Regions from separate parts of the Constrictibacter sp. MBR-5 genome, predicted to be linked through region 1. Evidence: predicted binding sites of a transcription regulator. Region 1 holds the regulator's gene; each other region holds the start of a gene.
What was found. Region 1 encodes PhoB, which activates phosphate uptake and scavenging genes when phosphate is short. Its sites were predicted from a motif close to TNTCATAAAACTGTCA; they were not measured.

Region 1 (7,306 bases):
CTCCGTGGCGCATTTGTGGGCCTATCGGGACCTTCTGGAGCGTCGCGATGCCCGGGACGCCGCCCTGCGCGACCCGGACTGGCAGGCGTTTCTCGGCAAGGGCACCGCGATGCTGGCGGAGATGCAGTCGGTGATCATGCTCCCGACCGCCGTGTCGCCGCTGAAGTGACGCCGCCGCGCGCCCGTTCTTCGAGACATCCAATCCCGTCCGGCGCCCCATGGTGGCGCACCGAGGCCGGCAGGAGGCCAGCATGAGTCCCCTTCGTTCGCTCCTCCGCGCGCCCGGTGCGCGGCTCTTCCTGGCGCTCGCGCTGACGCTGACATCGGCGGCCTGCGCGACCTCGACGCAACCCAGCTTCGAGTCCGCCGGGGAGATCAGCGACCCGCTGGAGCCGCTGAACCGGCACGTCTTCGCGATGAACCTGACGCTGGACACGTTCATCCTGCGGCCGGCCGCGGTCGGCTATCGGGAGATCGTTCCGGACGTCGGCAAGACGGCGGTGCGCAACTTCGTGAACAACCTGAAGAGCCCGATCACGCTCATCCACGACATCGCCCAGGGCGAGTGGGACCGCGCCCAGATCACGTACGGCCGCTTCCTGATGAACACGACCCTGGGTGTCGGCGGCCTGTTCGACCTCGCGGGCGACCATTACGGCCTGCCGTATCACGAGGAGGACGCCGGCCAGACGCTGGCGGTATGGGGTCTCGGCGACGGCCCCTATCTGGTGCTGCCGATCTTCGGCCCGTCCAACCTGCGCGACGCCGCGGGCCGCGGCATCGACTGGTATATCGACCCGGTCGGAATCGCCGCAGAGGAGGCCGACCTCGAAACGGCGAGCTACGTGGCTGCGGGCCTCAACGCCGTCGACTCGCGCTACCGCAGCCTCGGCCAACTCGACGCCGTGCGACGACGGAGCCTGGACTTTTACGCCGCCGTCCGTTCCGTCTACGGCCAGCGCCGCGCCGCCCAGATCGAGAACCGCACGGCCGCCGACGCCGACTGAGCCGACGCGGCACCGACAGGGTCGGGGCGGATCGGGAAAGACCGATGGCGCTGCTCTTCGAGGTCGTCACCGAGGTCACCCTGCCGATCATCCTCCTGATGGTGTTCGGCTGGTTCGGCCAGCGACGCCTCGGCTTCGACGTCACGACGCTGAACCGTGTGGTGATCTACGGCGCGCTGCCCGCACTCTTCGTCGACAGCCTCTCGAAAGCCGACCTGCCGGTCGGCGAGGTGCAGTTCACGGTTGCCTTCACCGTCGTGCAGTTCTTCGGCCTGCTGACGCTCGGCTGGCTGGTCGGCCGTGCCATGGGCGCCCCGCCCTTCGCGCGAGGCATCCTGGCGCTGGCCGCCGCCTTCCCCAACTCGGGCAACTTCGGCATCCCGCTGGCGCAACTCGCCTTCGGCGCCGACATGGTGATGCACCAGGCCGTCATGACCAGCCTGCACGTCATGCTGGTGCTCGCCGTGGCACCGCCGCTGCTGACCGCCGGTCGCGCGCGCGGCATCGGCCTCGTGCTGAACGCCTTCCGTACGCCGCTCATCCCCGCGGTCGCCCTCGGCCTCGCGCTGAACGCGCTCGACTGGCGACTGCCGACGGTCATCGGCTATCCGGTCGAACTGATGGGCGCGACCGCCACGCCGCTGTCGCTGACGGCGATCGGCGCGCAACTCGCGGCCGGCGCCGCGTTCACCGCCCGCGGTCTGCTGGGTGCCGGAATCGCGTTGCGCCTCCTGGCCGCACCGGTCGCGACGGGAATCGCACTGTTCTTCCTGGGAACCGGCGGTCCGCTGGCCGACCTCCTGCTGGTCGGATCGTCGATCCCGGCCGCGATTCTCCTGGCCATGCTGTGCCGCGAGTATGACTGCGACCCCGATCTCGCCTCGGCGATCGTCGTCGGCAGTACCATTCTCTGCCCGCTGACGGTGACCGCCGCAGTGATCCTGACGCGCGTCTGATCGGCGGCCCGAAGCCGGCGGTCAGGCGTCAGCCGTCTCTTCCGGCTGGTCGAGGGCATAGCCGGCGGCGCGCACGGTGCGGATGATGTCGGGCTCGCCCGCCTCGTTGATAGCCTTGCGCAGGCGGCGGATGTGCACGTCGACCGTGCGCGGCTCGACATAGACGTCGTGCCCCCAGACGGCGTTCAGCAGCTGCTCGCGCGAGAAGACCCGGCCGGGATGCTCCAGGAAGTAGCGCATCAGGCGGAATTCGGTCGGCCCCAGATGCACCCGGCGCTGGCCGCGCGTGACCCGATGCGCGACCAGGTCCATGGCGAGGTCGGCGAACTCCAGCCGCTCCGCGTCGACGCCAGGGCGGGCGCGGCGGATGACCGCGCGCACGCGCGCCACCAGTTCGCTCGGGCTGAACGGCTTCGTCACATAATCGTCCGCGCCGCTCTCCAGCCCGCGCACCCGGTCGCCCTCTTCGCCCCGCGCCGTGAGCATGATGATCGGCAGGTCGCGGGTGCCCGGCTGGCGCCGGATGCGCCGGCAGACCTCGATGCCCGAAGTGATCGGAAGCATCCAGTCGAGCAGCACGAGATCCGGCGTACGCTCGGCGAGAACGACCATCGCCTCCTCGCCGTCGCGGGCGATGGCGGTGCCGAATCCCGCCTTCTCCAGATTGTACTTGAGGAGTTCGACGAGGCCGGGATCGTCCTCGACGATCAGGACCAGAGGCTGCATCGTCAGTCGTCCTTCGACTCGGCCGCGCCGGCGGGGGCGTCGCCAGGATGCGCCGCGAACGGCGTCTCGTCCGTCTTCGGCCGCGCCTGCACGAGGCGCTGTCCGGAGACGGCGAAATGGATCGTCTCGGCGATGTTGGTGATGTGGTCGCCGATGCGTTCGATGTTCTTCGCGATGAACAGCAGGTGCGTGCACACCGTGATGTTCCGCGGATCTTCCATCATGTAGGTGAGGAGTTCGCGGAAGAGGCTGGAATAGGCGTCGTCGACCTCGATGTCGCGGCCCCAGACGTCGATCGCCTTGGCGACGTCGCGGTCGACATAGGCGTCGAGCACATCCTTGATCATCGCCGCGACCAGGCGGCTCATGCGCGGGATGGCACGCGCCGGCTCGACGGGGGCGTTCTGGTTGAGCGCGATGGTCCGCTTCGCGACGTTCGCCGCATAGTCGGCGATGCGCTCAAGGTCGGCGGCGATCCGGATGGAGCCGACGATGTTGCGCAGGTCGCTCGCCATCGGCTGGCGCAGGGCCAGAAGGCGGACGGCGAAATTGTCGACCTCGTTCTCCAGCGCGTCGACCCGCGAATCCTGGGCGACCACGTTGGCGGCGAGCTTGCTGTCCCGCCGCGACAGCGCGTCGACGGCGGTCGCCAACTGCGATTCCGCGAGGCCGCCCATCTCCGCGATGAGCTGGTTCAGGCGGCTGAGTTCCGCGTCGTAGGACGCGACGATGTGCTGTTGCGACATGCACCCTTCTCCTGTCTTCGGCCGAGGCGGCGCGGTCAGCCGAAGCGCCCGGTGATGTATCCCTGGGTCCGCTCGTCCTGCGGATTGGTGAACATTTGCTCGGTCTCACCGACCTCGACCAGATGGCCGAGGTGGAAGAAGGCGGTGCGCTGGGACACGCGCGCGGCCTGCTGCATCGAATGCGTCACGATGACGATCGTGTAGTTCGCGCGCAGTTCGTCCATCAGTTCCTCGACCTTCGCCGTGGCGATGGGATCGAGCGCGGAGCACGGCTCGTCCATCAGGATCAGTTCCGGACTGACAGCGATGGCGCGGGCGATGCAGAGCCGCTGCTGCTGGCCCCCGGAGAGGCCGGTTCCCGGCTGCTGCAGGCGGTCCTTCACCTCGTTCCAGAGGCCCGCCTTGGTCAGGCTGCGCTCGACCACCTCGTCCAGCTCGTTCCGGTCGGACACAAGTCCGTGGATGCGCGGCCCGTAGGCGATGTTGTCGTAGATCGACTTCGGAAACGGGTTCGGCTTCTGGAAGACCATGCCGACGCGCTGGCGCAGCAGAACCGGGTCGACCGCCGACGAGTAGATGTCGTCGCCGTCGAGCAGGATACTGCCCTCCACCCGGCAGCCGTCGATGACGTCGTTCATCCGATTGAGGCAACGCAGGAACGTCGACTTGCCGCAGCCGGAGGGGCCGATCAGCGAGGTCACCTCGTTCGCCTTCACGTCGAGGTCGACGCCGTGCAGGGCCTCGGCCGCGCCGTAGAAGACCTTCACGCCGCGTGCGACGACCTTGGTCGGGTGGGCGGTGGACACCGTACTGTCCTTCGGATTCATCAGCATCTTTCTACCACCGGCGCTCGAACCGCCTGCGCAGAACCACCGCAAGCGCGTTCATCAGGACGAGGAAGGCGAGGAGCACCATGATTGCGGCGCTGGTGCGCGCAACGAAGGCACGTTCGGGACTGTCGGCCCAGAGGAAGATCTGGACGGGCAAGGCGGTCGCCGGATCGAACGGACCGCCCGGCACGTCGATGATGAAGGCCACCATGCCGATCATCAGCAACGGCGCGGTTTCGCCCAGAGCCTGCGCCATCCCGATGATCGTTCCGGTCAGAATGCCCGGCATCGCAAGCGGAACCACGTGATGCGTCACCACCTGAAGGCGCGACGCGCCGACACCCAGTGCCGCCTCGCGGATGGAGGGCGGCACCGATTTCAGGGCCGCGCGCGTCGTGATGATGATCGTCGGCAGCGTCATCAGCGTCAGCACCAGTCCGCCGACGAACGGTGCCGAGCGCGACATGCCGAAGAAGCCGAGGAAGACTGCCAAGCCGAGCAGGCCGAACACGATCGACGGGACGGCCGCCAGATTGTTGATGTTCACCTCGATGAGGTCGGTCCAGCGGTTCTTGGGCGCGAACTCCTCGAGGTAGGTGGCCGTCATGACCCCGAGCGGGAAGCTGAGCACCAGGGTCGTCAGCAGCAGCCAGAAGGATCCGACCGCAGCGCCCCAGATGCCCGCCAGTTCCGGCTCGCGGCTGTCGGCCGCGGTGAACAGCGTCGTGTTGAACGAGGAGCGAACAGCCCCCTGCTCACCCAGAGCGTCGGCCCAGGCGATCTCCTGGTCGCTGACGCGCCGGCTGCCTTCGGGCAGTTCGCGGTCGATCTGGCCCTTCAGCAGGGTGTCTATGTCGTCGGACGCGAGCACCCAGACCCTTTCGGTTCGCCCGATCAGCGAGGGGTCGTCCATGACCATGCGCCGGAGCTTCCCGTCGGCACCGCTGCTGACGATGCCGCTCAACCGCCGCACGTCGCTGCGACCAGTGACCTGCGGAAACTGCCGCTGGAGCGCATCACGGACGAGCAGGCCGTAGTTCGCACGCGACAGCGTCGCGGGATCGCGCGTTCCCTGCGGATCGATCACCTGCGGATCGAACGTGACGTTGAGGGCGATCTCGTGGTTCCAGAAGGCAGTATAGCCCTGGCTGATGATCGAACCGAGCAGCGTCACCAGCACCAGCACAGCTGCGATGATCGCGCCGGCACCATACATGCGGAAGCGGCGCTCCGCGGCGTAACGGCGGCGCAGGCGCCGCTCCGTGTCGGCCTTGCCCGCCACGGGGCCCGCCGACGAGACGATCGCGTCAGTCATACTTTTCTCGATATGCCCGCACCACCCGCAGGGCGATGACGTTGAGTGTCAGGGTGACGAGGAAGAGAACCAGACCGAGGGCGAAGGCCGCCAGGGTTTTGGCACTGTCGAATTCCTGGTCACCCACCAGCAGCGTGACGATCTGCACGGTAACCGTGGTCACCGCTTCGAACGGGTTGGCCGTGAGATTGGCGGCGAGGCCAGCAGCCATGACGACGATCATCGTCTCGCCGATCGCGCGGCTGATCGCCAGCAGGATCGCACCCACGATGCCGGGCAGCGCCGCGGGGAAGATGACCTGCTTGATCGTTTCCGACTTGGTCGCGCCGAGGGCATAGGAGCCGTCGCGCAGCGATTGCGGCACGGCGTTCATCACGTCGTCGGACAGTGACGAGACGAAGGGAATGATCATGATGCCCATGACCACCCCGGCCGCGAGCGCGGACTCTGAGCTGACGCTGAGCCCGATCCCTTCGCCGGCATTGCGGAAGAAGGGTGCCACCGTCAGGGCGGCGAAGAAGCCGTAGACCACGGTCGGGATGCCGGCGAGGATCTCGAGAACCGGCTTGGCCACCGACCGGATGCGCGGGGTGGCGTATTCCGACATGTACACCGCCGCCAGCAGGCCGATCGGCACCGCGACGAGCATGGCGATGAAGGTGATCAGCAGGGTGCCCACGAAGATCGGCACGGCGCCGAAGGAGCCGGACGACCCGGCCTGGTCGGCACGGAGGGCGGTCTGCGGGCTCCAGTGCAAGCCGAAGAGAAACTCAGTGACCGGCACCTGCGCGAAGAAGCGCATGCTCTCGAAGAGCAGCGACAGAACGATGCCGACGGTCGTCAGGATGGCGATGCCGGACGAGACCATCATGGCGATCATGACAGCTCGTTCGACGGCATTGCGCGCCCGGAGGCCAGGCCGGATGCGCCGCTGCGCCAGCGCGGCGCAGGCTGCGCCGATCACGAGGGCGCCGGCCACCACGATCCAGCCGCCGAACCCTTTCACCGTCGCATAGGTTTCGGCGGCGGTACGGACCTCTGGGCTGGGCTCGCCGAACAGCGAGCCTGCCGCGATGTTGCGAATTTCGTTCAGTGTGAGTTGCAGGCGCCCCGGATCGACGTCGGTCAGGCTTCCGGGGAGGCTCGCCATGGCGGCCTGTTCGGCGATCCACCCGCCGGCGACCAGCCAGACGAAGCCGATGATCAAGATCGGCAGCCCGCACCACAAAACGACATAGGCGCCGTAGTATGACGGCAGGGAGTGGAGAGAAGTGCTGCTCCGGCGCGGGCCGGCGACCGACATCGCCCTGCCCCGCCCGGCATAGTAGCCGTAGGCGGCGAGGGCGAGCAGTCCGGCGAGAAAGACAATGGCTTGCATGAAGCGCCCGCAGGTTTGCGGTGACGGCGACGTCCGGCGGCGGAATTTCGCCGCCGGACGCGCACCGTCAGCAGGTTACATGGTCAGCGGCGTCATCGAATTGGCTGCGTCGCCGACCTTCTTCCGCTCCGCGTCCGGCAGCGGGATCAGACCCTTGTCCGACAGGTAGCCGTTCGGACCCCATGCGGCCGGGCTGGTGAATTCCGCCACGAACTCCTTCATGCCCGGGATGACGCCGGTGTGGGCGTTCTTGACATAGAAGAAGAGCGAACGGGACACGCCGTACTTGCCGTCGGCGATGTTCTCGAAGGTCGGTTCGACGCCGCCGATCGTGGCGCCCTTGACCTT
Region 2 (7,306 bases), on a different contig from region 1:
AAGAACTGGCGGAAGAGGAAGGTCGCCGTCGCCGACGCGATCAGCGGGAGGGTGAGGCCCACATAGGTGTCCAGCATGCCGAAGCCGGCGACCACCTCGTAGGTCGGCAGGATGCGCACCTCGACCGGCAGCATGAGCGTCAGGAAGATGATCCAGAAGAAGCCCATGCGGAACGGGAAGCGGAAATAGACGATGGCGAACGCGGAAATCAGCGAGATCGCGATCTTGCCGATCGCGATCGTCAGCGCCATCACGAGGCTGTTGAACATCATCGTGCCGACCGGCGCACCACCGGCGGATCGCATGCCGCTGCTCAGCACCGTGCCGTAATTCTCGACGAGCTGGTCGCCGAACCAGCCGGGGAAGGTGCTCTGGAGGTCGGGTGCGGTGTGCGTCGACGCGACCAGCGCCACGTAGATCGGGAACATCACGATGGCGACGCCGGCCAGCAGCACGAGGTGCCGCAGGAGGCCGAGGAGGGGGCGGTTCTGGACCATCAGTACTGCACCCGCCGCTCGACGTAGCGGAACTGGACGACCGTCAGCCCCACCACGATGACCATCAGGATCACCGACTGCGCGGCCGATCCGCCGAGATCGAGCCCGATGAAGCCGTCGCTGAACACCTTGTAGACCAGCGTCTCGGTCGCCCGGGCCGGCCCGCCGCGGGTCACCGCGTGGATGATGCCGAACGTGTCGAAGAAGGCGTAGACGACGTTCACGACCAGCAGGAAGAAGGTGGTGGGGGAGAGCAGGGGGAAGACGATCGTCCAGAAGCGCTTCGCCGGCCCGGCGCCGTCGATGGCGGCCGCCTCGATCAGCGAGCGCGGGATCGACTGCAGCCCGGCCAGGAAGAACAGGAAATTGTAGCTGATCTGCTTCCAGGCGGCGGCGACGATCACCAGCACCATCGCCTGGTCGCCGCGCAGCAGATAGTTCCAGTCGACCCCGAAGGCCCGGATGACGTAGGCGAGGATGCCGACCGTCGGATTGAACATGAACAGCCACAGGATGCCGGCGACGGCCGGCGCGATGGCATAGGGCCAGATCAGCAGCGACTGATAGCCCGTTCGTGCCCGCAGCGCGCCGTCGGCCATCACGGCGAGGAGCAGCGACAGGCCCATCGACAGGGCGGCGGTCGCGAGGCTGAAGACGACCGTGACCTCGAACGCGTTCAGGTAGAGCGGATCGTCGAACAGGTCGACGAAGTTCTCCAGTCCGACGAACACGACCGAGAGGCCGAACGCGTCCTGGCGCTGCACCGAGAAATAGAGCGCCTGGGCGGCCGGCCAGATGAAGAAGATCAGCGTGATGGCGATCTGCGGCGCCACCAGCAGGTAGGGCAGCACCGGCGAACGGAAATGCACGCGCTTCAGCATCGGCCGACCCTTCGCCGGACGGAATCGAAAGAGAATGCCGTCGGGACTGTCCCGACGGCATCCTTGCTATACGCGGACGTCACGTCGCACCCGACGGTGGACCGCGGTCTTCATGTCGCCAGCCGACGTCTCAGTTGGCCTTCTCGAACTGCCGGAGCAGGCGGTTGCCGCTCGCCACCGCATCGTCGAGGCCCTGCTGTGCCGTCTTCTTGCCGGCCCAGATGTTCTCGAGCTCGTCGTTGATCAGGTCGCGGATCTGGACGAAGTTGCCGAGCCGCACGCCCTTGGAGTTGGGGGTCGGTGCGTTCTTGCTGAGTTCCGCGATGGCGACGTCGGCGCCGGGGTTCTTCTGATAGTAGTCGGTCTTCTTCGTCATCTCGTAGGCCGCCGTCGTCACCGGGACGTAGCCCGTGTTCTGGTGCCACTTCGCCTGGATTTCCGGCTTCGAGACGAAGCTCATGAACTGCGCCACGCCCTTGTACTCGTCCTGCGGTGCGCCCTTCAGCACCCAGAAGGTGGCGCCGCCGATGATGGTGTTCTGCGGCGCGCCCTGGACGTCCGGATAGTAGGGGAGTTCGGCCACGCCCCAGTCGAACTTGATCGACTTCTTGAAGCCGTTGTAATAGGCCGACGAATTGAAGAGAACGCCGCACTCGCCGTTGACGAACAGCGGGTTGGGGTCGCCGCGGCGGCCGCCGTACTTGAAGGTGTTGTCCTTCGTCCACTCGGCCATGTTCTGAATGTGCTTCAGCGCCGGGCCCTTGTTGAAGGCCAGCTCGGCGTCGAGGCCGCCGAAGCCGTTCTCCTTGGTCGCGAACGGCACGTTGTGCCAGGCGGAGAAGGTCTCCAGCTGCACCCACGACTGCCAGCCGGTGGTGAAGCCGCACTGGGTGGCACCCGACGACATCATCTTCTTCGACATCTCGACGAGTTCGGGCCAGGTCTTCGGCGGCTTCTCGGGGTCGAGGCCGGCCTTCTTGAAGGCGTCCTTGTTGTAGAACATGACGGGCGTCGAGCTGTTGAACGGCATCGACAGCATCTTGCCTTCGGGCGTCGTGTAGTAGGACGCCACCGCGGGGACGAACTTGTCCTCGCTGAACGTCTCGCCCGCCGACTTCATCAGTTCGTGGATCGGGTAGACGGCGCCGGCGGCCGACATCATCGTCGCGGTGCCGACTTCGAACACCTGGACCACATGCGGCGCCTGCTTCGCGCGGAACGCGGCGATCGCGGCGGTCATCGTTTCCGTGTAGTTGCCCTTGTAGACCGCGTTCACCTTCCAATCGCCCTGCGAGGCGTTGAACTCCTCGGTGATGGCCTGGATCTCCTCGCCCAGCGAGCCGCCCATGGCGTGCCAGAACTGGATCTCGGTCGCGGCGAACGCCGGCGACGCGAAAGCGCTAATGCCTGCGGCTAGCAGCAGCGATTTGCGAATCATGTTATTCAGAGCCTCCCGTGGCGTGTGATCGCGGTCTCTTAAACGGCCGCTGTGACCATACTTTTATACTGCGGTTACGGATTTGTGACAGGCCTTTGCGCCGGACTGCCATGAGGGCGGTCGGCCGCGGGCTGAAGGGTGACGTGTGGAGCAGCTGGTCCCCAGCCGATGCCTGAGATACTGACGCCTGTCCTTGCGGTGGCCGCCCTCCTGGTGGCGGTGAGCGTATCGGTGCCCGTCGCGGCACGGTTGCGCATCCCGCACAGCGTGCTTCTCGCCGCCCTCGGCCTGCTTCTCGGTCTGGTGGTGATGGTCCGCCAGGACGCGGGCGGCAGCATGATGGGCGACGATTTGGTCCGCGGCCTGGGCAATCTCGGCATCTCCGCGCCGGCCTTCCTCGCCATCTTCCTGCCGCCGCTGCTCTTCTCCGCCGGGCTCAATCTCGATGTCCGCCGCCTCTTCGACGAGATCGCGGCCGTACTGCTGCTCGCGGTCGTCGCCGTGGTGGTCTGCACCGGGGTGGTCGGCTTTCTGCTCGGCTGGCTGTCGCCGCTCGGCATCGTGCCGTGCCTGCTCCTCGGCTCGATCATCGCGACGACGGATCCCGCCGCGGTGGTCGCCATCTTCCGCGATCTCGGCGCGCCCAGGCGCCTCAGTGTCCTGGTCGAAGGCGAAAGCATCTTCAACGACGCTGCCGCCATCGCGCTCTTCTCGATCCTGCTCGCCTTCGTCACCGGCACCGCTGCACCCAGCTTCGGTGCCGGCGCCATGGCATTCTTCACCAGCTTCGCCGGCGGTATCGCCGTCGGCTTCGTCCTGGCGCGCGCCATCTGCGGGCTGCTGCCCAGCATGGGCGGCGCACTCACGGCGGAGACGACGCTGACGGTGGCGCTGGCCTACCTGTCCTACGTGATCGCGGAACTCTACTTCCAGGTCTCCGGCGTGGTCGCGGTCGCGACCGCCGCCGTCGTCATGGCGAGTTACGGCCCGCTGCGCCTCTCGCCCGCCAACTGGCGCTCGCTCATCCAGGCCTGGAGCAAGATCGAGTTCTGGGCGACCTCGCTCATCTTCATCATGGCCTCGATGGTGGCGTCGCGCGTGCTGTCCGAGGCGTCGCTGAGCGATCTGGGATTCATCGCGCTGCTGGCGGTCGCCGCCATCCTGGCGCGGGCCCTCGTCCTCTGGGGGCCGCTGCCGCTTCTCTCCGCCCTGCGCCTCGTTCAGCCGGTCAGCAACCGCTACAAGGCGGTCATTCTGTGGGGTGGCCTGCGCGGCGCCGTCACCATGGTGCTGGCGATCGCGATCAGCGAGAACATGGCGGTGCCGCAGGAGATCCGCCGCTTCGTCGCCATCGCGGCGATCGGCTTCGTGCTCCTGACGCTGTTCCTGAACGCGCCGACCCTCGGGCCGCTGCTGCGCCTGCTCGGCCTCGACCGCCTCGATCCGGTGGAGCGGGCGTTGCGCGATCGGGTGATGGGCCTGTCGCTCGTCGGGCTGCGTGACCGGGTGACCGAGGTGGCACGCGACTACGGGCTCGAACCGGGCCTGGTCGACAAGGTGGTGTCGACGACGCGGCCGGCGTCCGAAGCCGGCGCGGGAGGCGTCGACATTCCGCTGCCCGTGCGGATCCAGGTCGGTCTGCTCACCCTCGTGACACGCGAACGGGAAGCCTATCTCGACCATTTCGAGCAGCAGACCATCTCGCGCCGTCTCGTCGCGATCCTGGTGGCCGGCGCCGACGCCCTTGCGGACCGTGTGAAAGTCGAGGGCGTCGAGGGCTACGCCGTGGCGGGAGCGGCCCGCATCGGCCGCCGCCTGCGCTTTGCCCTGTGGCTGCATCGGCGGTTGGGGTGGAGCCGGCCGCTGGCATCGGAACTGGCGGACTGGTTCGAGATGCTGCTGATCCAGCGCCTCGTGCTGCGCGAGGCGCGCCAGTTCAACGACCGTTCGATCCGCCCGGTGCTCGGCGCCGACGCCAGCGAGAAGATCGCGGCACGGCTCGCCGAGCGCATGGAGGCCGTGCAGCGGGCGCTCGCCGCGCTGGAGCTTCAGTATCCCGTCTACGCGACGGCGCTGGGTGTGCAGCATCTCGGCCGTGCCGCATTGCGGTTCGAGGATCGGCAGTACCAGCTCAAGCGGGAAGAGGCGCTGATCAGCCGCGAGGTCTTCGAGAATCTCCAGGCCGACCTGCGCGCCCGCCGCGACGCCATCCGGCGACGACCGGCACTGGACCTCGGCTTCAAGCTGGCCGAGATGGTGCGGCGGGTGCCGATGTTCGCCAAACTGACCGAATCGCAGCTCGAGCGTCTGGCGCGGATGCTGCGGCCGATCCTGGCGACACCCGGGGAGTCCGTGGTGAGGCGTGGGGAGCGCGGCGACGCGATGTATCTCGTCGCCGCCGGCAGCCTCGAGGTCCGCCTGCCCGGGGGGCCGGTGCGACTGGCGACCGGCGACGTGTTCGGCGAGATGGCCCTCGTGCTCGGGCAGCCGCGGGTGGCCGACGTCGTCTCGATCGGCTACAGCCAACTGCTGTGCCTGGACGCGGCGGATTTCCGCCGGTTCGTCCGCGGCGTGCCGGAACTGCGCGCCGAGATCGAAGCGATCGCCCGGCGGCGCAGCGAGAGCAACCTGGTCGAAGCGGCCGAGTCGGGTGACTGAACCGGATCCGTCTCCGGTCTACCGGTCGGCGAACGTGATCTCGACCCGCCGGTCCTGTGTCGCGTCCAGGCCGACATCCGTCGCCACGGCCTCGCCGAGGGGCTGACGCCGGATCTTGTCGAGCGGCACGCCGTCGGCCAGCAACGTCTCGGCCACCGTCTGCGTCCGCCGCTCGGACAGGGTCAGGTTCTCCGTCGTCGTTCCCGCCTTGTCGGTGTAGCCGGTGATGCGCACGACGTTCGGCCGGACCGCGGCCGCATCGCGCGCCGCCCGTGCCACCACGGCCCGCGCATCCGGCCCGAGGTCCGTGCTGCCGGGCTCGAAGAAGACGAGATAGGTGGCCGGCGGCGTCCCCTGACCGAAATTCATGCCGCCGCACGCGGCGAGCCCGGACAGGACAGCGACCAAGGCCAGGCTCTTCAATACGGACATCGATGTACCCCCACTAGCGGCCGGTCCGGCAGACCGGTCATCGGCGACTGCCCCACGCGGCCCGTCGGCCGCGTTGCGCCCAAATGCGCACGTCGTCATACTTTGTGTGCTCCAACCAGCAGAGGAAAGCCATGGCGTCGGGAATGATCGTCGCGCCGCAACCGGAGGCCGTCGAAGCCGGCGCGCTGGTGCTGAAGCGAGGCGGTAATGCGGTCGATGCTGCGGTGGCCTGCGCCTTCGTGCAAAGCGTGGTCGATCCGCAGATGTGCGGCATCGCCGGCTTCGGCAGCATGCAGGTCTACATGCCGTCGAAGGACGTCCATACGTTCATCGACTTTCACGGCAGGGTTCCGGCAGCCGCCACGCCCGGCATGTGGGAGCACCTGATCGAAGGCGAGACGCGCGACGGCTTCGGCTTCGTCCTCAAGGGCCGCGTCAACGACGTCGGCTACCAGTCCGTCACCGTGCCCGGCACCCTCAAGGCGCTGTCGGAGGCGCAGGCCGAATTCGGCTCGATGGACTGGAAGGACGTGATGGCGCCGGCCATCCGGCAGGCGGACGTCGGGTTCGCCGTGCGGCCGCACGTGCATCACTGGTGGTGCGAAGGCGCGCTGTTCGGCCGGGTGCCGGCGGTCGACCGCCTGCGCTTCACCGAGACGGGGCGGCGCATCTACTTCAACGCCGACGGCAGCCTGAAGCGGCCCGGCGAGCGCGTGCTCAATCCGGACATGGCCACGACGCTGCGTCGGATCGCGGCGGAGGGTGCGGACGTCTTCTACAAGGGCGAGATCGCCGAGCAGATCGCCGACGATATGAAGCGGAACGGCGGCCTGCTGTCCCTCGACGACCTGCGCAACTACCGCACGCGCCGCTGCGACCCCCTGCGCGGCTTCTATCGCGGCTACGGGATCGCGACGAACAACCCGCCCGGCGGCGGCATCATGCTGCTCGAGATGCTGAACATCCTCGAGAATTTCGATCTGTTCGAGATGGGGCACAACTCCGCCGACTATATCGTCACCGTCGCCGAGGCGATGAAGCGCGCCACCGCCGACAAGGACGCGCATGTCGGCGACCCGGACTTCTTCGACGTTCCGGTCGAGCGGCTGACGTCGAAGGAGTATGCCGAAGCGGCTGCTGCCGCCATCCGGCGCGGCGAGAAGGTCAGCGTGCCGCGCTTCGAACCCGATCCGCCGAAGGACACGACGCACATCTCGGTGGTCGACGCCGAGGGCAATGCCGTCTCCGTGACCCACTCGCTCGGCATGCCGAGCGGCGTCATCACGCCGGGCCTGGGCTTCATGTACAACGGCTGCATGGGCGTCTTCGACCCGCGTCCCGGCCGCGCCGGGTCGCTGGCGCCGGGCAAGAGCCGGTTCAGCGCCATGGTGCCGACCATC
Region 3 (7,306 bases), on a different contig from region 1:
AAGGCCTCCGACCATTCCACGGGGACGTATCTGTCGCTCGCGGGGTCGTAGCGCATGGGCTCGGTCAGTCGGCCTTCATGCTCAAGGTCGTAGTCGGCCCAGCCGAGCAGCTCCGAGACGGTGTGCTTCTCGAAGAAGGCCCGCTCGACGCGCCGGCCGGTCAACTCGGCAAAGGTCGCCTTCGCGCCGTTCTCGCAGAACTCCGCCGGCCGCGGCGGGACCGGTTTCGCCCAGGCGCAGCTGACGCACATGAACCCGCCCGGCTTGTTCTGCCGCGGCAACTCGTGCACGGCAGCGGAAACCGCATGCTCGTCCGTCGATTTGCGCGCGAGCGAGCGCACGGAGCCCCATCCACCGGCCGGGCCCTCGTAGCTTCGGTGGTCCGTCCCCTGGCCCATGGTCTTTCCCCTGCCGTCTGCGACCTACAGGGGACGTAACCGCAGCTGCCGATGTGCGGTTCCGCGTGGGGACCGTGCGCATCGGCCAAACGAAGAGGGGCTGCACCCCGCGGTGCAGCCCCTGGACCGTGACCGGTGGTCACGCCGCTCTCACGCGGCCTTCTTCATCGCCTTCTTGTTGACCGAAGACGTCGCGATCTTGTTCAGCTTCTCGTCGGCCGCCTTCTCCTCGGAGAGAGTTTCGGCGAGAAGATCGGCGATCTCCGACTGGCCGAGCGCCTTGGCCAGAGCATGCAGCGACCCGTAGCCGGCGATCTCGTAGTGTTCGACCTTCTGGGCGGCGACGACCAGCGCGCAGTCGAGGACATCCGGATCCTGGATTTCCTCCATCTGCTCCTTGGCCTCTTCCACCAGGCCTTCCATCGCCTCGCACTTCTTCCCGCGGCTACGCTTGTCGAGAAGTTCGAAGACCTTCTCGAGGCGCTCGATCTGCCCCTTCGTCTCCTCGAGGTGGCTCTCGAACGCCTGCTTCAGGTCGGACGACGATGCTGCCTTCGCCATCTTCGGAAGGGCGCGCGTCAGCTGCTTCTCGGCGTGATAGATGTCCTGCAGTTCGCTCAGGAACATGTCGTCGATCGTCTTGACGGCCATCGTCTTTCCTCCGTGTGATTCGATACCCGCACAACCGCCGAACCACGGAGGGGTTCCGGCCGACGCAGTCCGCTGCGACAATTCTTTCTCCAGGCGCCGAACCGCCGTAGCTGGATGCAGCGATAGCCGCCCCCGGGGCGCCTTCGCAGGGACGGATGGTCCTTCCGGTGCGGCGCCTGCCGTGACAAAAAGAACGGGAGACGGCCCTCGGTCGCCGTCGCAGACCTTGCCGGAAAGGAAGCCCATGCTCCGACAGACCTCCCGCCTTCTGACGGCCACTGCGGCCTTCAGTCTGACGGCCACTGCCGCCCAGGCGCACCATGCGATGGACGGGATGCTGCCCTCGACGATGGCTCAGGGGCTGCTGTCGGGCCTCGCCCATCCGGTCATCGGTCTCGATCATCTCGCCTTCATCCTCGCGGCCGGTATCGTCGCCGGCGCGGCCGGGCTCGGGCTCTGGCTTCCGATTCTCTTCGTGGCGGCCTCGATCGGCGGCGTCGTGCTGCATCTTCAGGCCTTCGACCTGCCGCTGGTGGAACTCGTCGTCGCTGCCAGCGTCGTGCTCGCCGGCGTGCTGCTCGCACGCGGCGGTGCACACGCCGGTCGGAGCCTTTGGCTGCCGATCCTGGCCGTGGCAGGCCTCTTCCACGGCTACGCCTACGGCGAATCGATCGTCGGAGCCGAGCCCACGGCGCTGTGGGCCTATCTGGCCGGCCTCGCCGCCGTGCAGTCGGCGATCGGCGTCGGCGTCGCCCTGCTCGCCTCGCGCTCTCACTGGACGATGCCCGCCCTGGCCCCGCGTCTGGCCGGTGCCGCCGTCTTCGGCATCGGCATCAGCGCGCTCGCCGGCCAGCTGATTCCCGGCTGACGCCCGGCGCCGCCGGTCGAGGATGTCGAACCTCGGTCCGGGTCGCGGTACCGGGCAAGAGAACCCGCCGGACGGCGGAGCGCCGAGGCCCGCCGGCTGGCTGCGGGATGCCGAGGGCCCGCCCTACCCGCCGCCGCCCTGGCGGCTGGTAGGTGACCTCTACGCTTCGATCTGGCTGGTGCCGCGGGCGACGGTCCCGCTCCTTGCCGCCGACGCCATCCCAGCGACGATCGCCGGGCGCGCATTGGTCGTAACGGGCTGGGCGCTCTATGCGCCCAGTGGCGTCCTGGCCTATCGAGAGGCCCTGTGCGGCGTGGTGCTGCGCGCGCCACGCGTTCCGGCGATCGCGATCACGCACATCTGGGTCGATCATCCGGCGTCGATCGCCGGTGGCCGGGCGCTGTGGAGCATTCCCAAGAAGGCCGGCCGCTTCTCGGGCACACCGGAAACCGGCGCCGAGGTCACAGACGCGCAGGGACAGCCAATTGCCGCCCTGCATATTCTACCGGGGCGTACCCTGCCCTGGCGGCAGGGCTTCTCCCTCCGGACGGTCCAGCGCAGTCTCGATGCCGGCGGCGGAGCCCCGGTCATTGCGCGCCTGCGGGCGACGGGCCGCCTGGGTCTCGCACGAGCCGACTGGCGCTTCGACGCGGCAGGGCCGCTCGGCTTCCTGCACGGCCTGCGCCCGTGGCTCAGCGCCCGCCTCGAACGCAGCGTCCTGCGCTTCGGTATCGGCTGACCCCGTCTAACCGGCCCAGGCGGCACGGGCGAAGGCGTACAGGCCGGCCGCCAGGACCGCCGTCATCGGAACGGTGATCACCCATGCCGCCGCGATCGACAGCAGGTGGCTGCGCCGGACGAGGCGCCGCTTCCGCGCCTTCTTGACCTTCTCCGCCCGCAGCATGTCCTCCAGTCCGGCAGCACCCTCGGCCCGGGCGAGACCGTCGGCGGCCCATTGCGGCAGGGGCTGTGCCCGCCGGATCCGGCCGCGCTTGCGGCGCCGGTCCAGCCACTCGCGCAGGAACCCCACCCCGAACAGCGCGCCGAGCGCGATGTGGGTCGAACTGACCGGCAGACCGAGCCAGGAGGCGGCGATGACGGTGATCGCCGCCGACAGCGCGATCGCAAATGCACGAGCCCGGTCGAGCCTGGTGATCTTCGTGCCCACGGTGCGGATCAGCCGCGGCCCGAACAGGGCGAGGCCGAGCGTGATCCCCGCCGCGCCCACCAGCATCACCCAGAAAGGTATGGCGACCTGCATCGCCACCGTACCGGACGATGAGACGCCGACGATGGCGGCCAGGGGCCCCACGGCGTTGGCGACGTCGTTCGCCCCGTGGGCGAAGGACAGCAGCGCGGCCGAGCAGATCAGCGGCACGGTGAAAAGCTGCATCACCGACTTGCGTCGGTTGTCCAGGCCGACCGCAGCGCGCGTCACCATCGGGTGAACGGCCCCCCAGGCGAGGCCGAAGGCGCCGAGGCCGATGAGGCCGAGGGCGGCGGGGCCGGGCTTCCAGAGTCGCTGGAGCCCCTTCATCACCAGGTAGACCGAAAAGGCAGACGCCATGACGGCGACGAGGATCGGCACCCAGCGCTTCGCCGCCGCCACGCGGTCGGGCCGGTAGAGAATGGTGAACTTGATGATCAGCAGGATCCCCGCCGCGATCAGGCCGCCGAGCACCGGCGAGATCACCCAACTCGCCGCGATCTTGCCCATCGCCGGCCAGTTGACGGCATCCATTCCGGCCGCCGCGATGCCGCTGCCGGCCACTGCGCCGACGATGGCATGGGTGGTCGAGACGGGAGCGCCGAGCCACGTGGCGAGATTGAGCCACAGGGCGGCCGCCAGCAGAGCGCACAGCATGCCGAGGATCAGCGCATCGGGATCGGCGAAGCCCGCCGGATCGACGATGCCGCGCGACACCGTCGCGACCACGTCGCCGCCGGCGATCAGCGCGCCCGCCGTCTCGCAGATCCCCGCGATGACGAGCGCGCCCGAGAGGGTCAGCGCCTGGGCGCCGACCGCCGGGCCGACATTGTTGGCGACGTCGTTGGCGCCGATGTTCAGCGCCATGTACGCGCCGACGACACCTGCCACCAGCACGATGGCGGTGTTGTCGAACGCGTCGCCCTTCAGTGCGACGTAGGCGCAGACGGCGAGGATGAAGAGCAGCGCGATGCCGATGCGCGTGCTCGACCGCGCCGTCTCGACCGTCGCCCGTTCCAGGCGCGCGATCTTCTTCAGGTCCTTGTCGAGCGGCGTCGCCTTGCGCGCCAGCGGGCGCTCGGGGAGCGGCCTGTCCCAACCCTCGCCCTGCAGCCTGCCGCCGCCCGTCCTATCGCCGTTCGGCATCCGCCACCGTCACAAAATCGTCACGGCGGACAATGCCTACGGGCGGCCGACCGTTCAACCGCTAGCGGGAGATTCTGCCCTATGGCTGCTTCCCGGCCCCGCCTACTCCGCTCCCGGCTATTCCACGTCGCGGGCGCCGGCGGTTCGGGCTGCGAAGCCTTCCGGGACCTCGCGGCCGACATCGGTGAAGGCCCGCTTCACGGCGGCGACATAGGGGCCGAACACCTGCTTGCGGTTCTCCATCGCCCAGGCGTTCGACGCGGCGGGCATGTCGAGCGATCCCTGGAACCGCGGCATGACGTAGCGCGCGAAGAGTTCGTAGCTGCGCATCGTCTGCTCGCGCGTCGCCCATTCGTGCGCGCGGAACATGATCCCGCCGAACCCGCCCTGGCTGTAGCCGATCAGCCGCTCGATTCCCTTGATCACCGTCTCCGGCGTGCCGACCAGGGTCGAGCCCATCGCCACCCCCTCGCGCAGCGGATCGTCCGAGCGGCCCGGCGGGCGGCCCAGCGTGTCCTCGAAATAGGTGACCGTCTCCAGCCGCTCGCCCTTGTTGACCTCGCGCAGGGCCTGTTCGTCGTCTTCGGCCAGGTGCGCCGTGACGACGATGCGCCAGTCCTTGCGGCTGACCGTCTGGCCGTGCTTCGCCGCGGTCTCCTCGGCGATCTTCCACTGCTCGGCCATCTTCTGCGGCCCGCCCGGCAGACCGGCGCCGATCGAGAGCACGCCGACGCCGAACTTGCCGGCCGCCATCATGCCCGACGGCGTGATGGTGCTGGCGACGGCGATGTCGAAGCGCGGGTCGGACCAGGGCGCCAGATGCAGGCGCGCGTCGCGCAGTTCGAACCAGTCGGTCTTCTTCGTGACCGGCTCCTCGCAGCGCAGCAGTTCGAGGATGACGCCGAGCGCCTCCTCCATGCGCGGCCGCTGGGTCGACGGCTCGATGCCCAGCATGTAGGCGTCGGACGTGAGCGCACCGGGACCGCAGCCGAGCATCACCCGGCCACGGGTCATATGATCGAGCTGGACGAAGCGCTGCGCCACCAGCAGCGGGTTGTGGTAGGGCAGCGAGGTGACGCCGGAGCCCAGCTTGATGTGCTTGGTGCGCTCTGCCGCCGCCGCGATGATCAGTTCCGGCGACGCGATGATCTCCCAGCCGGCCGAATGATGCTCGCCGATCCAGGCCTCGTCGTAGCCCAGATAGTCCAGCCACTCGAGCAGCTCGACATCGCGCGCCATGGCCAGGGTCGGGTTCTCGCCCAGGCGGTGGAAAGGGGCGAGGAAGATGCCGAACTTCATGCCGCGATGACCCATGGAACGCCCCCGGTTGCACCTGTACGGATACCGCACGATACCGCGCCAGGGGTCCCAGCGGAAGCTGACCGGACATACGAGGCTCTATCGCGACGGCATTATGCTATGACACGATCCAGAGCGCTCGTGCGTCGGCCATCATGCGTGGGCGTTAACGAAAAGTCCTTTGCGGGAGGGCGCAATGGCGAGGACGATCTTCGAGCGCTACGGCGGGTTCGCCAAGATCAACCGGATCGTAACCGCCTTCTACGACAAGATGCTCGAGTCACCGGTAACCGCCCCGTACTTCGCGCATACGGACATGCGCATGCTGATCGACCACCAGACGAAGTTCGTCGCCACGGTCACAGGTGGTCCGGCAAGTTACGACGACGAAGTACTGGAGAAGGTGCACGCCCGGCTCGGAATCACCGAGGAGGCTTTCCTGGAGGCGGTCAGCCTCTTGAAGGAAACGCTCGAGGAGTTCGGGCTAGCAGAGGGAGACGTGAGCACCGTCATTGCCGAGATCGTCCGGCGCAAGAACTTCATTGTCGCACGGCGCTGAGGGTGTCATGGCCGACGATGCCGGTTGCGCCAGCACTCCTACTGATTCTGCCGTCCTGGCGCGCCTGCTGCAGGGGCTGGGCACCGGCGTGGCGGTTGTCGATGCCGACTGGCGTGTGACGTTCGAGAACGCCAAGTTCTTCCAGTGGTTTCCGCCGAGTCCTGCCGACCCTGGAACGTTGCAGGATCGCCTGCCCGGCTTCGACGCGGCGATGGCGGCGGAGCGGATCCGCGCGGGCCGCTCCCTTGCACTCGAGGTCGAAACTCGCAACGCCCGCCCGGTGCCCGTGGTAGCGGACATCCGCGCGCTGCCGCAGGACGGCGAAGGGCGGATGCTGGTGGAATGCCGCGACATCTCGAAGCAGAAGCAAGCCGAATACATGCTCGAATCCTACTCGCACATGTCGGAGAAGCACACGCGGGAGCTGCAGCGGGAGAAGGACCGCGTCGAGAAACTGCTGCTCAACATCATGCCCCGTTCGGTCTACGAGGAGATGAAGGACTACGGCACGGTGACGCCGCAGCGGTTCGACCATGCCTCGATCCTGATGCTCGATTTCGTGGGCTTTACGGAGATGGCGATCTCGCGCGAACCCGCGGCGATGATCACCGAGCTCAACGACATCTTCACGGCCTTCGACCGCATCGTCGAACTGTTCGGCTGCGAGCGGATCAAGACCATCGGCGACGCCTACATGGCGGTTTCCGGGCTGCCCGAAGCCAGCCTGGAACACGCTCACAACGTCGCCCGTGCCGCCCTGCGCATGAAGCGCTACATCGAGCGCCGCAACGACGCCCATCCGGAGACGTGGCATTGCCGCATCGGCGTCGGCACGGGACCCGTGGTGGGATCGATCGTCGGCATCCAGAAGTACGTCTATGACATCTTCGGACCGGGCGTGAACTTGGCGTCACGGATCGAAGCGGTGTGCGAACCGATGCAGATCCTCTGCTGTGCAGCCACGCACGCGCTGATCGCCAACGACTTCGACTGTCGCGCGCAGGCCGAGGTCGACCTGAAGGGCTTTGGCGCCAGCACGCTCTACAGCATCGAACGCGAGCTCGCCCGCTCCCGTTGAGCCTTGGCTCGCCCCGCCGCCGGAGCGATGGGCGCCCATGCGCCGAAACGCTCCCGATAGCGCGCCGGACACAGGCCCGTATAGCGCCGAAAGAGATTGC
Region 4 (7,306 bases), on a different contig from region 1:
GATCGACTCGGTCCGCCTGTCGTCGCAGATCTGCCGCGTCCTCGGCGGCCGGCCGCCGGTCGACCTGACCTACGAGCTCTTCCTCGACGAGAAGGGCGAGAAGATCTCGAAGTCGAAGGGCAACGGCCTGACGGTCGACGAGTGGCTGACCTACGCGCCGCCGGAGAGCCTCGCGCTCTTCATGTTCCAGAAGCCGAAGGCGGCGAAGCGCCTCTATTTCGACGTGCTGCCGCGCGCCGTCGACGACTACCGCACCTGGGTCGACAAGGCGCCCGCCATGGAGCCGGCGGCGCTGCTGGAGAACCCGGCCTGGCACATCCACGCCGGCGACATCCCGACGCTCGACCGCGCCGATCTCAGCTATACGATGCTGCTGAACCTCGCCAGCGTCTGCAACGCCGAGGACAAGGCGGTGCTGTGGGGCTTCATCAGCGGCTACGCGCCGGAGGCGACCCCGGCGACGGCGCCGATGCTCGACAGCCTCGTCGGCTATGCGCTGAACTACTACCGCGACTTCGTGAAGCCGAAGAAGAGCTACCGCGCGCCGACCGAGCAGGAGCGCGCGGCGCTGCTGGACCTGCGCGCCGCCCTCGCGGCGCTGGCCGACGATGCGGGCGCCGAGGCCTTCCAGAACGAGGTCTACGAGATCGGCAAGCGCCACGGCTTCGCCAACCTGCGCGACTGGTTCAAGGCCCTCTACGAAGTCCTGCTCGGCCAGAGCGAGGGCCCCCGCATGGGCTCCTTCATCGCCCTCTACGGCCGCGCCGCCTTCGTGACGCTGCTGGACAAGGCGCTGGCTGGCGAGGCGCTCGCCGGGTGAGGGGACCTACGGTCGCTCCTCACGGCCGCATGAACGAATGATCCTCCTCGTCCGCGATGTTGCGGGCGATGAAGGTCATCTCGTCGGCGACTTCCTGGGGCGAGCGGTCGCGGCCGAGGACCTCGGCGGCGACGTCGAGCAGCGTGCGGCCGACCTGGTCGGCGGCGATGCCGTTGGCGGCGGCCTCGGTCAGGGCGGCGTCGACGTGGCGGCGGACGATCTCGAACGGTGTGGGCATGGCTGGCTCCCCCAAAACAACGTTGTTCGGCTCACCGTAGGCCGTCGGCGGCGAACCTGCACATGAGACAGTTGGTCGCCATGCCCCGGGTGCCTCCTCAGTCCGCCGACTGGAGCCGGCTGGCGCGCAGCGCGCCGGTCTGCTCCAGCAGCGGATAGGCCACCGACGTGACGTGGCTGTTGATTCGCTTCAGGTCGCGGATCACGTCCAGGTGCAGGCTGCTGCTCTCGATCGACTCCGGCCGGCCGGCGCGCAGGCGGCCGATATGGCTCTCGGCCGCGGCGCGCTCGGCGTCGCGGATCGCGACCTTCTCGTTCAGTAGCCGCCGGGCGAGGTTGACGTCGCGCGACATGAAGACGTTGAGCGCCAGCTGCAGATTGTCCAGCACCCGGGCGTGGAAGGCGCTGATCTCGGCGAAGCCCGCCTCGGAGAACAGCATGCGGTGGCGGATCTTCTTGCGCGCCAGTTCCATCAGGTTCTTGTCGATGATGTCGCCGACATGTTCCAGGTTGGTCGTGAAGGTCAGGATGTCGGTCATGCGCCGGCTCTCGTCCTCGTCCAGGCCGGCCTGCGACACGCTGGTGAGGTAGAGCTTGATCGCCTCGTTCAGGCTGTCGACCTGGTCGTCCTCCGCCTCGATCGCCTGGGCCAGCTTGGCGTCGTCCGTGCGGAAGACGTCGATGCTCCGCCGCAGCATGTCCTCGACGAGGTCGCCCATGCGCAGCGTCTCGCGCGCCGCGGCGGCGAGCGCCACGGACGGCGTGTCGAGCGCGTCGTCGTCCAGGTAGCGCGGCCGCTTCGCATCGTCCGGCGTCGCCCGCGCCGGGAAGAGTCGCGCGCAGCCTGCCGCGACGATGCCGACCAGCGGCAGGAAGACGAGCGCCGAGGCGATGTTGAACGCGGTGTGGAAGTTGGCGACCTGGCGCGCCGGATCGGCGTCGATCGCCGCGATCCACGGCCCGATCCACGCGATGAGCGGCAGCAGCAGCAGCCCGGCCACCGCGCGCGTCGCCAGGTTGCCGGCGGGGACGCGGCGGGCCACCGGCCCGGCGCTCCAGCCGACCGCCAGGGGTGCCAGGGCGCCGCCGATGTTGGCGCCGATCACGAAGGCGAAGGCGAGCGGCTCAGGGATGACGCCGTGCAGCGTCCACGACATCACCAGCAGCACGATCGCCAGGCTGGAATGCGACAGCCAGGTCAGCGCCGCGGACACCAGCACGGCGAGCAGCGGTTCGTCGGCGAGCGGTGCCAGCACGAGCTGCAGCGTCGGCGAATCGCGCAGCGGTGCGGAGCCGGCGCCGATCAGGTCGAGCGAGACGAGCATCAGCCCGAGCCCGATCATCATGCGCCCGATGTGCCGCCAGCGGCCGGAGCCGACCGCGCTGAACGAGACGAAGCCGGCGATCAGCAGCAGCGGCGCCAGCCAGTCCAGGCCGAACGACAGGATCTGCGCGACCACCGTGGTGCCGATGTTGGCGCCCAGCATGATGGCGAGCCCGGCGGTCACCGCGATCGCGCCGCGCTGGACGAAGGAGACGAGGAGGAGGGCGGTGGCGGTGCTGCTCTGCAGGACGGTGGTGACGGCGACGCCGGTCAGCAGCGCCGTCACGCGCGTGCCGGTACCCTTGGCGATCGCCCGGCGCAGCGCCGCGCCGAAGGCGCGGGTCATACCGGTGCGGACCATCCGCACGCTCCACAGCAGCAGAGCGACGCCGCCGGCGATATGCAGGAGCGTGTCCGTAGCCTTCATCCCCTTTCGTGTGCCGCCGTCACGGCCATGCCGGACGGCCCGCATCCGCGACTGTCGTACCGGTCGACGCCCCTTTCAGCAATCGGCGGCATCGATCGGCGTCATCATACTGTCATCGGTCTTTCACGCCGCTGTAGCGTTGCACTAGGATGAAGGGAGGGAGATGCAACGCTCGAAAAAGGGCTGAACGATCATGTCATTGAAGACGACCCTCATGGCCGCCCTGGTTGGCGGCCTGGGCCTGATGGCGGCCGCCGCGACGCCCGCCGCCACGCCCGCGCTGGCCGCCGACCGCGAATGCCCGAGCAAGCTGGGAGACCGCTACTGCGACTGGGACGGCGACCTCGTCGCCGACCTGCCGCTGGACCGGAAGGACTGGATCGATCCCGGCACCCTGATCTTCGCCTACACGCCGGTCGAGGATCCCGCCATCTACGCCAAGGTCTGGGACGGCTTCCTGGCACATCTGGGCAAGGTCACCGGCAAGCGCATCCAGTTCTTCCCGGTCCAGTCCAACGCCGCACAGCTCGAGGCGATGCGGTCGGGCCGCTTGCACATCGCCGGCTTCAACACCGGCAGCAACCCGATCGCCACCACATGCGCCGGCTTCGTGCCGTTCGCCATGATGGCGTCGAAGGACGGCTCCTTCGGCTACGAGATGGAGATCATCGTCCAGGCCGACGGCCCCATCCAGAAGGTGGAGGACCTGAAGGGCAAGAAGGTCGCCTTCACCTCGCCCACGTCGAATTCCGGCTTCAAGGCGCCGTCCGCGCTGCTCAAGTCCGAGTTCGGGCTGGAGGCCGAGAAGGACTTCACCGCGGAGTTCTCCGGCAAGCACGACAATTCGATCCTCGGCGTCGCCAACAAGGACTATGACGCGGCGGCGATCGCCAACTCGGTCATGAAGCGCATGGTCGACCGCGGCGTCGTCGATGCCGCGAAGATCCGCACGGTCTACAAGTCGCAGACCTTCCCGACCACCGGCTACGGCCATGTCTACAACCTGGACCCGACGCTGGCGGCGAAGGTGAAGCAGGCCTTCTTCACGTTCGACTGGGAAGGTTCGGAGCTGAAGAAGGAGTTCAAGGCGGAGGATCGCTTCATCGGTATCCGTCACAAGAACGATTGGGACATCATCCGCAAGATCGACGCTGCGCTCGGCGTCTCCTACGAGTGCAAGTAGTCCGCCCGTGCTGCGCATCGAGGGACTGGTCAAGCGCTATCCGACCGGCGATCTCGCTCTGAAGACCGTCGACCTGACCGTCCCCGACGGTCAGGTCATGGCGCTTATCGGCCCGTCCGGCGCCGGCAAGAGCACGCTCATCCGCTGCGTCAACCGGCTGGTCGAGCCGACGGGCGGCCGCATCTTCCTGGGCGACCGCGAGGTCACCGGCCTGGGGATCGGCGCGCTGCGGCGCGTGCGCCGGCGCATGGGCATGATCTTCCAGGAATATGCCCTGGTGGAGCGGCTGTCGGTGATGGAGAACGTCCTCTCCGGCCGGCTCGGCTATGTCGGCTTCTGGCGGAGCTGGTTCCGCCGTTTCCCGCAATCGGACGTCGACGAGGCGTTCCGCCTGCTCGGCCGGGTCGGCCTCGACCACATGGTCGACAAGCGGGCCGACGCGCTTTCCGGCGGCCAGCGCCAGCGGGTCGGCATCGCCCGGGCGCTGATCCAGCAGCCGGACCTGCTGCTCGTCGACGAGCCGACGGCCAGCCTCGATCCCAAGACGTCGCGCCAGATCATGCGGCTCATCCGCGAGCTCTGCGCCGAGCGCGGGCTGGCAGCGATCATCAACATCCACGACGTGATGCTGGCGCAGATGTTCGCGCAGCGGATCGTCGGACTGCAGGCGGGCGAGATCGTCTATGACGGCCCCCCGGACGGCCTCACCGCCGACGTCCTCACGCGCATCTACGGCGAGGAGGACTGGTCGCAGACGATCCGGCCGGCGGACGAGGACGGCGAGGAAGGCGACGACGGCGTGGAAGGGGCCGCGACGGAACGTCATCGCCATGCGCCGGTACTCGATCCCGAGCGACTCGCGGGGATGACATGACCACCCCCGTCGCGGCGGGTGCCGTGGCCGGCGGGGCGCCGCGCCGCTGGCGTCCCCCGCCGATGATCGCCGATCGACGGCTGCGCTGGGCGCTCGGCCTCGGCGCCGCAGTCTATCTGGCGCTGGCGCTCGGAACGCTGGAGATCAACTGGGCGCGCGTGTCGGAAGGGCTGCCGCGCGGCGCACGCTTCGTCGCCGCCTTCTTCCCGCCCGACTTCGCCAGCCGCTGGGGCGACATCCTCGACGGCATGCTGGAAAGCGTGTGGATGACGATCGCCGCGACGGCGGTCGGCATCGCGCTCTCCATCCCGCTGGCGCTCGGCGCCGCGCGCAACATAGCACCCCGGCCGATCTACTACGCCTGCCGCTCCGTCGTCGCATTGTCGCGTACCTTCCAGGAGGTGATCCTGGCGATCTTCTTCGTGAAGCTGTTCGGCTTCGGCCCCTTCGCCGGCTTCATCACGCTGGTCGTCGCGACCATGGGCTTCTATGCCAAGCTCCTCGCCGAGGACATTGAGGACATGGATCCCGGCCAGGCGGAGGCGGTGCGGGCGACCGGCGCCTCCTGGACCCAGTGGCTCAACTACGCGGTCCTGCCGCAGGTGATGCCGCGCATGATCGGCCTCGCCGTGTACCGGCTCGACATCAACTTCCGCGAATCGGCGGTGATCGGCATCGTCGGTGCCGGCGGCATCGGCGCCACCCTCAACACGGCGTTCGACCGCTACGAGTTCGATTCGGCGGCCGCGATCCTGATCATGATCATCGTGATCGTCATGCTGGCCGAGTATGCGTCCGGCCACATCCGCCGCTGGGTGCAGTGATGCCGGTACGTTCCGACGACGGCCGCCAGGACTGGCGGCGGCGCACGACCTGGGCGCAGCTGGCGATCTGGGCCGGCTGGCTCGTCGGCGTGGCGCTCTTCGCCTACAGCTTCCAGTTCATCTCGGACCGGACCATCTGGGCGTTCGTCTGGGACGCGCCGGAGCAGGCGGGCGACCTGCTCGAACGCATGGTCCCGCCGCAATGGACCTACATGGACCGGCTGTGGCGCGCGCTCTGGGACACGATCAACATCGCCACCCTCGGTACCTTGCTCTCGATCCTGATCGCGGTGCCGGTCGCCTTCCTCGCGGCGCGCAACACGACGCCCAGCGCCGGCTTCGTGCGACCGCTGGCGCTCTTCGTCATCGTCGCGTCGCGCTCGATCAACGCGCTCATCTGGGCGCTGCTGCTGGTGGCCATCCTCGGCCCCGGCGTGCTGGCCGGCATCTTCGCCATCGCCTTCCGGTCGATCGGCTTCGTCGCGAAGCTGCTCTACGAAGCCATCGAGGAGATCGACCACGCCCAGGTGGAGGCGATCACTGCGACCGGGGCGGGGCGGGGACAGGTCATCGCCTACGGGATCGCGCCGCAGATCATGCCCGCCTTCGCCGGCATCACGGTGTTCCGCTGGGACATCAACATCCGCGAATCGACGGTGCTCGGACTCGTCGGCGCCGGCGGCATCGGCCTCCAGCTCAACGCCGCCCTCGGCGAATTGGCCTGGAGCCGGGTCAGCGTCATCCTGATCGCGATCTTCGTGACCGTCATCGTCAGCGAGTGGGTCTCGGCCCGCGTCCGGCACGCCGTCATCTGACCGTCAGGCTCACGTAGGGGCGGGGCTCGCCCCGCCCTCTCGACCCCATTGCGGCCTTCAGCGGTCACAGGGGCGGGGCGAGCCCCGCCCCTACGAACATCCCCGCCTTGCAAAACAGAATAAAGTCCCATATCTCTCGGCATCGGACTTTATTCACACGAGGATCGGCGATGTTCGAACGCGAACACACCCGTGCGATGCCCCGCCCGCGGCGTCCGCGGCTCGACTGGACCGCGGCGGCGCGGCTGATGGCCGAAGGCGTACCGGCGGAGGAGGTGGCCGGGCGCCTCGGCGGGACGGTGGACCAGATCCGCCGCAACCTGCGCCGGTCGCGGCGCTTCCGGGACCGCATCGACAGCGAACGCCGCACCGTCGCCGCCGAAGCGGCGCTGTCGCTCGGCGCGCTGCGCGGACTCGTCGCCGGCGGTCTCGCCGACGCGGCGGCCTGCGGCAACGTCCGGGTGCTGCTCTGGCTGGCCGAGCACCTCGGCCTCGACGACACGCCGCTGTCGCCGCCGCTCTCACCCGAGGAGCAGGCCGAGGAACGGGCCGAGGCTGAGCAGCGCCGGCACGACGCCATGATCCGCAGGCTCCTCGCCGACGCCCCTCCCGAACTAGAGGTCCAGCCGGATGATTGATTGGCAAAATGGATTAATATCAATACGATAAACGGCTATCTTCATGTGATATTTTGACAGACGAGGGCCCGGACTTGGCCTCAATAGGCCCACTTGGCCCGAATTGGCCCGCACAGGCACATCATTGGCCCGAACGTGCGCCGACAGTCTCACGTTTACGTTCG

Region 2: ugpB (sn-glycerol-3-phosphate ABC transporter substrate-binding protein UgpB) is a predicted target of PhoB. The motif match lies at 2,891-2,906, and genes of this name have one in related genera.
Region 3: ABIE65_RS10775 (inorganic phosphate transporter) is a predicted target of PhoB. The motif match lies at 4,278-4,293, and genes of this name have one in related genera.
Region 4: phnD (phosphate/phosphite/phosphonate ABC transporter substrate-binding protein) is a predicted target of PhoB. The motif match lies at 2,908-2,923, and genes of this name have one in related genera.

The regions. Positions count from the first base shown of each region.
Region 1 covers NZ_JBEPTK010000007.1:132,527-139,832, forward strand. The annotation lists gene ABIE65_RS15920 (NIPSNAP family protein) at 1-169, shown strand, start outside; gene ABIE65_RS15925 (MlaA family lipoprotein) at 252-1,007, shown strand; gene ABIE65_RS15930 (AEC family transporter) at 1,052-1,963, shown strand; gene phoB (phosphate regulon transcriptional regulator PhoB) at 1,985-2,689, opposite strand; gene phoU (phosphate signaling complex protein PhoU) at 2,692-3,435, opposite strand; gene pstB (phosphate ABC transporter ATP-binding protein PstB) at 3,471-4,262, opposite strand; gene pstA (phosphate ABC transporter permease PstA) at 4,273-5,580, opposite strand; gene pstC (phosphate ABC transporter permease subunit PstC) at 5,573-6,958, opposite strand; gene ABIE65_RS15960 (PstS family phosphate ABC transporter substrate-binding protein) at 7,034-7,306, opposite strand, start outside.
Region 2 covers NZ_JBEPTK010000001.1:674,167-681,472, reverse strand. The annotation lists gene ugpE (sn-glycerol-3-phosphate ABC transporter permease UgpE) at 1-497, opposite strand, end outside; gene ugpA (sn-glycerol-3-phosphate ABC transporter permease UgpA) at 497-1,378, opposite strand; gene ugpB (sn-glycerol-3-phosphate ABC transporter substrate-binding protein UgpB) at 1,509-2,816, opposite strand; gene ABIE65_RS03220 (cation:proton antiporter) at 2,985-5,474, shown strand; gene ABIE65_RS03215 (OmpA family protein) at 5,493-5,906, opposite strand; gene ggt (gamma-glutamyltransferase) at 6,038-7,306, shown strand, end outside.
Region 3 covers NZ_JBEPTK010000004.1:155,785-163,090, forward strand. The annotation lists gene ABIE65_RS10755 (molybdopterin-dependent oxidoreductase) at 1-398, opposite strand, end outside; gene ABIE65_RS10760 (YciE/YciF ferroxidase family protein) at 549-1,049, opposite strand; gene ABIE65_RS10765 (HupE/UreJ family protein) at 1,294-1,917, shown strand; gene ABIE65_RS10770 (acetoacetate decarboxylase family protein) at 1,940-2,656, shown strand; gene ABIE65_RS10775 (inorganic phosphate transporter) at 2,663-4,270, opposite strand; gene ABIE65_RS10780 (LLM class flavin-dependent oxidoreductase) at 4,388-5,569, opposite strand; gene ABIE65_RS10785 (group I truncated hemoglobin) at 5,766-6,128, shown strand; gene ABIE65_RS10790 (adenylate/guanylate cyclase domain-containing protein) at 6,136-7,206, shown strand; gene ABIE65_RS10795 (GlxA family transcriptional regulator) at 7,170-7,306, opposite strand, start outside.
Region 4 covers NZ_JBEPTK010000001.1:34,644-41,949, reverse strand. The annotation lists gene ABIE65_RS00220 (lysine--tRNA ligase) at 1-820, shown strand, start outside; gene ABIE65_RS00215 (hypothetical protein) at 840-1,058, opposite strand; gene ABIE65_RS00210 (Na/Pi cotransporter family protein) at 1,156-2,808, opposite strand; gene phnD (phosphate/phosphite/phosphonate ABC transporter substrate-binding protein) at 3,002-3,991, shown strand; gene phnC (phosphonate ABC transporter ATP-binding protein) at 3,999-4,865, shown strand; gene phnE (phosphonate ABC transporter, permease protein PhnE) at 4,862-5,689, shown strand; gene phnE (phosphonate ABC transporter, permease protein PhnE) at 5,689-6,504, shown strand; gene ABIE65_RS00185 (hypothetical protein) at 6,675-7,142, shown strand.